One region of the Eubacterium sp. AM05-23 genome, then DNA from elsewhere that is predicted to be linked to it. Evidence: predicted binding sites of a transcription regulator. Region 1 holds the regulator's gene; each other region holds the start of a gene.
What was found. Region 1 encodes Rex, which represses fermentation and respiration genes when NADH is low (regulators of the CRP and FNR family bind a similar motif). Its sites were predicted from a motif close to ATTGTTAANNNNTTAACAAT; they were not measured.

Region 1 (3,281 bases):
GGTGGACGACCCCATCGTCAAGCCAGATTTCCTTGATGTCCCGGCCGTCATAGCTGCCCATAAAATTTTCCGAAAACCGGGGCGCATAATAGCGCTCTCCGGTCTCTGGGTTCCACTCAAATACCAGGGTGTTTGTCTGCCCAATCACCAGACGGTAACGCTCGTCATCCATCTGCTTTTTCTGAAGGCTTTGGTTTTCCTTCTCAACGGCTTCCAGCTGTTTTTTATAATCAATATCCATGATAAAGCAGAGCAGGATCTCATCCTCCTCGCCTTCAATATCCGCTGGAAAAACGGTCAGCGAGGCCCAGTGATAGGCGCCGTCCTCCCAAAGCTTACGGAACTCTCCAATGACGCTGGTCTTTCCGGAAGCCAGTGCCGCGTGTATTTTATCAATATCAAAAAAATCCAAAAAACGTCTCGAATCCTCCGGGTGAATCATGTGCGCTGCCACATCGGCAATACCGTCTGTCAAAGCGCCGTCTTCTGGCGGCGTCACATATTTACCCTCTACATGGTAGATGATCCGATAATGATTTTTGGTAATGTTCAGTTCATAGAGCTCGTCGTAAATATTACGCAAAGCTACGTTATAAACATTATTTTCAATGGTTTCGTTTGTCTTTTTTCCTGCCATTTTACAGCTCCTGTTATGGGTTTAACTGCAGCTGGCTACCCTACAATGTATGTTTAGGCCCTGTAGCTTTGCGTCTCTGTCTTTCAGCAGATTTGCCCTAGTATTAATCTCGTTTATATTTTACTCTATTATATAATAGATTTTTTTGAAACACAACTCCTATTTTCCACCAAAAAAGCAGGCTTAAGCCTGCTGGTATTTCTGGTTATTCGTTCTCTTCCTCTTCGTTAATCAGGTAGGTTAAGGTAAACAGACTGTCGGTGATGTTCACACTCTCTACCACCACGTCGTCCGGCACCGTCAGGTCCAGAGGCACGAAGTTTAGAATCGCTTTGATCCCGAGCTCTACGACACGGTCTGTGGTTTCCTGCCCGACCTTCTGCGGTACACTCAGGATACAGATATCAATCTTATGGTGCGCCACAAAGGCGTCGAGATCGTCCATGTGGTACACGGTCACGTCTCCGACCTTTTTGCCAATCTGATCCGGATCCACGTCGAACATGGCCTTGAAGTGAATGCCCTCTTCCTTAAAGCGCTCGTAATTGACAATGGCATGTCCCAGGTTCCCAGAACCGATGATAATGCAGTTATACTGGAGATCAAGCCCCAGAATTTTGCGAATGGCCTCCTTCAGCTCTTTTACCTTGTAGCCGTAGCCCTGCTGTCCGTAAGCGCCAAAGGAATTCAGGTCCTGCCGGATCTGCGAGGCGGTCAGCCCCATCATAGCCGCCAGCTCCTTAGACGAGATTTTTTCAATATGTTGATCCTGTAAATCGGTTAAATACTGGTAATACTTGGGCAGACGCTTAACAACTGTCATCGATACCCTTTTTGAAAAAGTTTGCATTCTGCACTCCCCTCCTGCGTCGTACTTATCCTTTTTATTATATCAAGTTGTTAAAAAAACGTCAATTTTTATGGTCGAATTAATTAAAAAAGTGTCAAAGTTTTTTAATTCCTTCAGAAACCGGGCAAACAAGCGCCTTCGGGGTGTCTTTAAAAGCAATTAATCGGTGATGTCCGACATCAAGTTAAGGTGCGGGCTGCCAATCACCTTGGCCACATCCAGCACAAAAGCAATGCCCATGCCCGGCCTGTCGATTTCGATTTTCTTCTGGATCGAGCAGAGCACCGCGTTCCTTATGGACGCGTCCACCAGAATCAGAACGATCTCCTTTTCAGGCTCAATGGTGATGCCGAAAAACCGGGCGTTCTCATGGATGCCGGACCCGCGGCCATACATAACGGTCGCTCCGTCAGCGCCGCCCTGCTTGGCCGCGTCAATGACCTCGCCGGACATATCTTTTTCCACAATCACCACAATCAGTTCGGTCTTAATCTTATTTCTGTCTTCCATTTTTTCCTCCATCATTCGCTAAGTAATCTACATATTATATATGATTAAAATCTTCTGTCAATACCGGTTAAGAATCACGCGGCTGCTTTTCACACTGCCTTTTCCTGTAGGCCTCCTTCTGCTTATAAAAGAAGCCCAGAAGCAGGGTTGTCAGAATCGGCGCAAGGGCAATCAGCGCTACCACGCCAAAGCCGTCCAGCAGCGGATTTCGTCCTGGCGTCGCGCCCGCCACAGCCACTGAAAGAGACAGAATAAAGGTCGAGCACATGGGGCCAGTGGCTACGCCGCCGTTATCAAAGGCCATAGCCAGAAAATTCGGCTCCACAAAGCGGCCGAGAATAAAGGCCAGTATATAGCCCGGAATCAAAATCCACCAGAGCGAAATACCGGCCAGCAGCCGGATCATGGCCGTCATAACCGCTAACGCCACGCCCAGCGAGATCGCAAGCAGCATAACGCGTGCTTTGATGGCGCCGCTGGTCATTTCCTCAACCTGCTTTACCATGACCTGGACGGCTGGCTCGGCAAAGGCGACCAGAAAACCGATGGCAAAGCCCAGCGGAATGAGAATCCAGCTGTACTCAAGCTCTGCAAGGGCTGTGCCCAAAAATTCGCCGGCCGGTACAAAGGCAATGTTTACGCCCTGGAGAAACAGCACCAGCCCCAGGTAAGTCACCACAAAGCCGCCTATAATCCGCTTGATAATAGGAGCCCGCAGCCGCAGCGCAATGACGTTCAAAAACAGAAAAATCAAAACAATGGGCAGGATGGCCAGAAAAACCTCCCATGCCACCTCCGGCATACCGTGAAATAAATGATTGATCAGGCTCATCTGAAGATCACCCCCAAAATCATGACGGCCAACACCGGTCCCAGCGAGGACAGGGCAACCATCCCAAAACTGTCTGTTCCTTCCCTGCTGGTTCTTACGCCGCTGGTGATCCCGCTGCCCAGACTCAGTATAAAGGGCACTGTGATGGGACCAGTAGTGACGCCGCCGGAATCAAAGGCTACTGGCGCCATCTCAGGGTTCGTAAAAAAGGACAGGGCAAAAACAGCGATATATCCAATGATCAGGATATGGTACAGCTTCATCTGAAAAACAAAGCGCAGCAGCGCGATAACCAGAAAAATACCGACCCCAACGCCGACCACAGCGATGAGCATCGTCCGGTTGATGGTCCCCTCCGAGACTGCTGCCACCTGGCCAGCCAGCACCTGCACATCCGGCTCGGCAATGGTCACAAACATGCCCACAAAAAAGCCGGCGATAATCAGAATTTT
Region 2 (3,281 bases), on a different contig from region 1:
ACAAAACCCATTGTAATTACCTTCTCTCCTTAATTGATATGTTTAATTTCCTTTTTCTGCTAAGAGAAAGATCGAAATAAAAGGCGTAAGCTGCAGAAACGACGTCTTGTCATTTCTATATGAGCGCGCTGACCGCAGCTACACGCAGCTTACCGAGTAATTCGTCCTTTACTTTTGCAAAATTAGTCCATTTCTACGATGGTGGACACGCCCATACCGCCGCCTACACATAAGGTTGCAAGACCTTTTTTAGCGCCGCGTTTCTGCATTTCGTGCAGTAAGGTTACCATGATACGGCAACCGGAAGCACCAACCGGGTGACCCAGAGCGATAGCACCGCCGTTTACATTCAATTTATCTTCAGGAATATTTAAAGTTTTGCCTACGGCACAAGACTGAGCTGCGAAAGCTTCATTTGCTTCAACTAAGTCCATATCATCGATGGTTAAACCAGCTTTTTCTAAGGCTTTGCGGCTTGAGAAGATTGGTCCAACACCCATGATGGATGGATCAACACCAGCGGAAGCACCGACAACAAATTTAGCCATTGGCTTAACGCCTAATTCTTTTGCTTTTTCAGCAGACATAACAACGATGGCAGCAGCGCCGTCATTGATACCAGAAGCATTTGCAGCAGTTACGGTACCGTCTTTTTTGAAAGCCGGACGCATTTTGCTGATACCTTCGGCAGTTACGCCTTTTCTTGGGAATTCATCAACTTTGAATTCAACAATTTCTTTTTTAACTTTAACCGGAACTGGTACGATTTCATCGTCGAAACGACCAGCTGCCTGAGCAGCTTCACATTTCTGCTGGCTCTTAGCGGCGAAATCATCCTGATCTTCGCGGGTTACATCATACTGTTCTGCTACATTTTCAGCAGTGATACCCATGTGATAGTGATTGAAGGCATCGGTTAAACCGTCTTTGATCATGGTGTCGATGAACTGGCCGTCGCCCATTCTGTAGCCATAGCGTCCTTTAGGAACAGCATAAGCAGCGCCAGACATGCTTTCCATACCACCAGCAACAATAATATCCGCTTCTCCAGCCTGGATCATAGCAGCTGCAAGGTTGATGCATTTAAGGCCAGAACCACATAAATTGTTAAGTGTTAAAGCTGGAACTTCAACAGGAATACCAGCGTTTACAGCGGACTGACGAGCGACGCTCTGTCCCTGAGCTGCCTGTAATACACAACCCATTAATACTTCGTCAACGTCTTCCGGTTTAACACCTGCGCGGTTTAATGCTTCTTTAATAACGATGGTTCCCAAGTCTACCACTGGAACGTTTGCTAAAGAACCACCAAAACTACCAATTGCTGTACGTACAGCACCAGCTAATACTACTTCTTTTGCCACTTAAAATTCCCTCCATTAATTCTCACATTTCCATGTGAATATTTGAATCATTTATCTTATACTCCAACTGTCCATTTATAGAACAAAAGGAGTATCTGTTAAATATATAACAATACTACCACATATTTGGCGAATTTGCAATAGATTACAGGAAAATTCTGTTATTAAACGGTCTTTTTTTGTGAAATATGTATATACAGGTATATTGACCCCCTATAACTACTCAAATCATACATAAGCGGTGTTTTATTGTATATTTATACTACTCAACAAAGCTTTAAATTAGCCTTATTTTGAGATTTCTTTTTTCTTAGCATAATTTGTGTTAAAATAGCCCTTAAGAAAACCGCTAAAAGCTAAAAGAAAGAAAATGAAATCATGAACCTATTATCCGTCATCAACCTTAAAAAAACCTACGGTGTCAAAACCCTTTTTGAAAAAATCAGTTTCAACATCGAGGACAGCGATAAAATCGGCGTCATCGGCGTTAACGGCACTGGGAAATCCTCCCTGCTTCGCATTGTCGCCGGGCAGGATACCCCGGATGCTGGCGAAATCCGTATCTACGGCAGCAAACGCATTGAGTATCTGGCCCAGACACCCGAGCTCGACCCAAATGTCACCGTCCTGGCCCAGGTCTTCCGGGCCGACACGCCGGAGATGAACACTCTGCGGGACTATGAGAGCACTCTGGATCTCCTGGCGCGTTACCCAGAGGATGAAAAACTCCAGAAACACCTTCTGGCTCTGACCGATACCATTGACGCAGGCGGCCTGTGGAACCTGAAATCCCAGGTCGAAACCATCCTGACCCAGCTGGGTATCAAGGACTTCGACAAAACCATCGGCACCCTGTCCGGCGGGCAGCGCAAGCGCGTGGCAATGGCCTCCGTACTCCTGACCCCCTGCGACCTCCTAATCCTTGACGAGCCCACCAATCACTTGGATAATGAGACCATTGCCTGGCTCGAAAAGTATCTGGAAAACCGCAAGGGCGCCCTCTTAATGGTCACACATGACCGCTATTTTCTGGATCGTGTCGTGAACAAAACCGTCGAGCTGGACGGCGGCGCCCTGTACGAATACACCGGCAATTATTCCGAGTTCGTCGAAAAAAAGGTCGCCCGCAAAGAGTTCGAAAACATTATGGAACAGAAACGACAGAACCTGTACCGGCGTGAGCTGGCATGGATCAGGCGCGGTGCACGTGCCCGGAGCACAAAACAGAAAGCCCGGATTCAACGCTTCGAGGATATTAAAAACAGCGCCGCCGACCTGAGCGAGGATATCCTCGAAATCAACGTAGGCTTCACCCGACTTGGTAAACAGGTGATAGACATGGACCATGTGTCCAAGTCCTTTAAAAACCAGTGCGTGGTGAAGGACTTCAGCTACATTTTCGGGCCCGATGAACGCATTGGCATCATCGGAAAAAACGGCAGGGGGAAATCCACTCTGCTGAATCTGATTGCTGGAAAAATCCGGCCAGACAGTGGAACCATCGTTATCGGCGACACGGTCAAAATCGGCTATTTCTCCCAGGAATCCGAAGACATGGATCTGAATCTGCGCGCCATTGAATACATTCGCGAAGGCGCCGAAACCGTGGAAAACGCCCGGGGTGAAGTCATCACTGCGGCCCAGATGATGGAGCTGTTTCTTTTTGACCGCTACGCCCAGTGGGTGCGGATCTCCGAGCTGTCCGGCGGTGAACGCAGACGACTGTATCTGCTCCGTATTCTTATGTCCGCACCGAATGTTCTGCTCTTAGACGAGCCCACCAACGATTTGGATATCGATACTCTCAAAATTCTGGAAAATTACCTGGATGATTTCCAGGGCAGCGTGCTCACCGTCTCCCATGACCGCTACTTCCTGGACCGGGTGTGTGATACTATCTTCTCCTTTACAGGCCGC
Region 3 (3,281 bases), on a different contig from region 1:
CGCTGCTTCTTTTGGTTTTTTCCACATTATTCATCACTGCCATATCATGCTCAAGCCTGTTTTGAAATTCTTCCCAGGTTGCATATTCCTTCTTGATCGTATTATCCGTTTTCATTTTAAACTAAAGGCTCCTTACATTCCAACATCACGCGGGACAAATTTGACCATCTGCCGCCGCCGTACTGGCAATCGCCAAACAAACGAACTTTTTTCTTTTCTGTCACTATGTTCTTTGGCTGTGTCCTCATTATAGACGGTTAATCCTTTAAAATCAAGGAATTTCAGATAAAAGTTTCCTTTGTTAGTTATCTGTTTAACGATAAAATACTTTTATTCACTGCAGGCCGCTTTCTGGGCGGGCTTGCGGCCACTGCGTCTTTTTACATAAATTAAAGCTTTCTTAAACGTCGGGATCAAATTCATCCATATCGGACGCCCGCAAGGCGGCCGGAGGATGGCGCGCCCATTCGGCACATCATCCTCATGAAAAAAGGACCAGCCCGGATTGGGCTGATCCCTGAATGTTTTAGTTATCTTTGTTGGTTCTTCTCCAGATATGCATTTTTTCGGCTTCTGCGATGAGCTCGTCGCGGAAATCCGGATGGGCTACGGAGATAATGGCGTCACATTTTTCCCAGGTGGACAGGCCCTTAAGGTTGACCTTGCCGTACTCGGTTACCAGGTAGTGAATATTCGCGCGGGTGTCGGTGACAACGGAGCCCGGCTGCAGGGTCGGCACGATACGGGATTTCATTTCGCCGTCTCTTGTCATAAAGGTGGAGGAGCAGCAGATAAAGCTCTTTCCGCCGTTTGACAGGTAAGCGCCCAGCACAAAGTCGAGCTGTCCGCCAGCGCCGCTGATGTGCTTGATCCCGGAGGATTCTGAGCTGACCTGGCCGAAAAGGTCAACGTCGACCGCGTTGTTGATGGACATAAAATTATCAATGGCGGCGATGGAGCGGATATCGTTGGTATAATCTACCGGCGCGCTCATGCACTGCGGATTGTCGTGGATATAATCATACAGCTTCTGGGTACCTGCGCCAAAAGCGTAGGTCTGGCGGAAGCGGTCGATATTTTTTTTGGAGCCGTTGATTTTGCCGGCTTTCGCGATATCGACAAAGGCATCGACGTACATTTCGGTGTGAACGCCCAGATCCTTCAGATCGGATTCGGCGATGAGTGATCCGACAGCGTTTGGCATTCCCCCGATACCAAGCTGGAGGCATGCGCCGTTCGGAATTTCTTCTACGATCAGCTCGGCAACTTTTTTGTCAACATCGGTTGCGGGACCGCCGGCGCCCAGCTCTGCCATGAGAGGATTAGGCCCTTCGACGATTTTATCGACCTGAGAGATGTGAATGGCTTCTTCAAAGCCGCCAAGGCATCTCGGCATATTTTTATTGACTTCAACGATGATTGTTTTTGCGCGTTCGCACATTGCCATCATATGTGAGGCGTTGGGGCCAAAATTGAAATAACCATGATCATCCATCGGTGCGACCTGGAACATGGCCACGTCCACATCCTGCTTGGAATCTCGGTAGTATCTCGGCATTTCGGAGTAACGGATCGGTGTGTAGTAGGCGAAGCCCTGGGCAATGGCCTTTCGTTCGATGCCGCTCATGTGCCAGGAATTCCAGGTGATATGATCTGCCGGATTTTCGATTTTAAAAATCTCTGGCACCCACATCAGGATCCCGCCGCGGATTTTGAGGTCAACCAGGTCGTTTTCGACCACATGGGCTGCCAGTGCCCGATCCAGCTCTCTTGCTGTGGCGGAGCACCAGCCGTAATCCAGCCAGTCGCCGGATTTTACAGCCTTGACAGCTTCTTCTGCCGTTACCAGTTTTTCAGCATATTCTTTAATAAAACTCATTTTTCCCTCCCATTTGGAATTGCTCTTAGTTAAACAATTGTCAATGTTTACTTATCCCTTATTATAACATACTATCCGCTGGTTTTTAAAAAAAAGCGAGAAATTACGTGGAATTTTTTGTCATTCTGGCGTTTCCCTTATTTCTTTTTGCTGCTTCTACCGCCTTTTTTGATCCATACCTCCGGCGCGCCTCTAAAAAAGGCCTTGAGGAGGTAAAGTCCTGAAAATACTGGCAGGGTAAAGGCCAGTGACGAGCAGACGCTGTTCACAATTTCGGTTTTATACAACTCCGGAAGGCTTTTTATAAGTGAAGCAAAAATCCGTCCGTCAAGCATCATATAAACGGTTCCTCCATAAAGCGCCAGGCAGGCCAGGGCGAAAAGCAAGTGGCTCACGTCAAAATCTGGCCGCGGCGTGCGAAACCATGCAACAAAGCAGGCGCCTGCGGCCAGGAGCAGGGTGAGCAGCGGCGTGACCAGAAAATTGTAAACCGCGAGGATTTTGCCTGTTACCCCTACTCTTTCCTCCATGCTCACAGCCGCCATGGCCCCGGTCATATGGGCCTGAAGCTGATCGTAGGCGACGACAAAGAGCATGATCAGAATAATGGCCAGAATCAGGTTCATGATTTTTTTGGAGACGGGCTCAGGGTTGGGCGCGCTGCGCAGCCCCTTATACAGAAAAACCCCGCCGAAAAGGAAAAGGCCGCTGGAAGCGTTGGCGAGGGAGGCCCGCAGAGGAACTACCGCGATAAGGGCCGTGAGGGACGCGCCCAGAGCTGCCATCACAAGGCCAACAGTCAGGTTAAAAACCGACAAGTGGGCTTTGCGGCGTTTAAAGTCGTTGGCAATGCCCCCGATCAGGGCCCCCAGAAGCACCAGGTACACCCAGAACATGGCCCGGATATAGAACGGCACCGCCACCACGCCGCCGCTTTCTGAAAAGCTTTGATTCGCCGCGCTAAGATATATGGCATAAAAGGCCTGAACGGCCGCGTACAGCAGGATAAACAGAATGGCCAGCAGGCCGCCCCGTATCCGGTGGATTTCCTGTTTCATAATTCACACCTCTTTCCAAAAAATGCTATACTCAAGCAGCTTTTGATTTAGTATAGCATTTTGCAATCGTTTTATCGAGAGTAAATATTTATCTCCTGCCTGTCCCCGTTTGTCAGATCCGGATGGAGACATAGGTGCCGTCCTTCGCCTCGACGCGGACGATCTCGAGGCCCTTATACTGTCTCAGAACAGAGGTACAGTCCCGCACGATCATCTTAAAACAATCCTTGGTCACCAGTTCCCGGAAGGGCTCGGGAACAGACTCCCGCATTTTGACAAAGGCGATCTCTGGCACCAGGTTAACCGCGAGGGAGGCCAGCCGCAGCGGAACAGGCAGCCGAAGC

Region 2: the regulator Rex is predicted to act here: its motif matches at 1,459-1,478, upstream of DW091_RS14515 (acetyl-CoA C-acetyltransferase).
Region 3: the regulator Rex is predicted to act here: its motif matches at 1,905-1,924, upstream of DW091_RS05890 (butyryl-CoA:acetate CoA-transferase).

Annotation. Positions count from the first base shown of each region.
Region 1 is NZ_QUDF01000002.1:57,478-60,758, reverse strand. Features, by position in the region: gene DW091_RS02570 (EAL domain-containing protein) at 1-637, opposite strand, end outside; cyclic di-GMP riboswitch class I at 661-744, opposite strand; gene DW091_RS02565 (redox-sensing transcriptional repressor Rex) at 843-1,487, opposite strand; gene DW091_RS02560 (P-II family nitrogen regulator) at 1,647-1,997, opposite strand; gene DW091_RS02555 (DUF1538 domain-containing protein) at 2,065-2,829, opposite strand; gene DW091_RS02550 (DUF1538 domain-containing protein) at 2,826-3,281, opposite strand, start outside.
Region 2 is NZ_QUDF01000010.1:104,759-108,039, forward strand. Features, by position in the region: gene DW091_RS14510 (enoyl-CoA hydratase-related protein) at 1-11, opposite strand, end outside; gene DW091_RS14515 (acetyl-CoA C-acetyltransferase) at 183-1,364, opposite strand; gene DW091_RS14520 (ABC-F family ATP-binding cassette domain-containing protein) at 1,743-3,281, shown strand, end outside.
Region 3 is NZ_QUDF01000004.1:38,091-41,371, reverse strand. Features, by position in the region: gene DW091_RS05895 (hypothetical protein) at 1-115, opposite strand, end outside; gene DW091_RS05890 (butyryl-CoA:acetate CoA-transferase) at 527-1,879, opposite strand; gene DW091_RS05885 (hypothetical protein) at 2,017-2,937, opposite strand; gene DW091_RS05880 (hypothetical protein) at 3,050-3,281, opposite strand, start outside.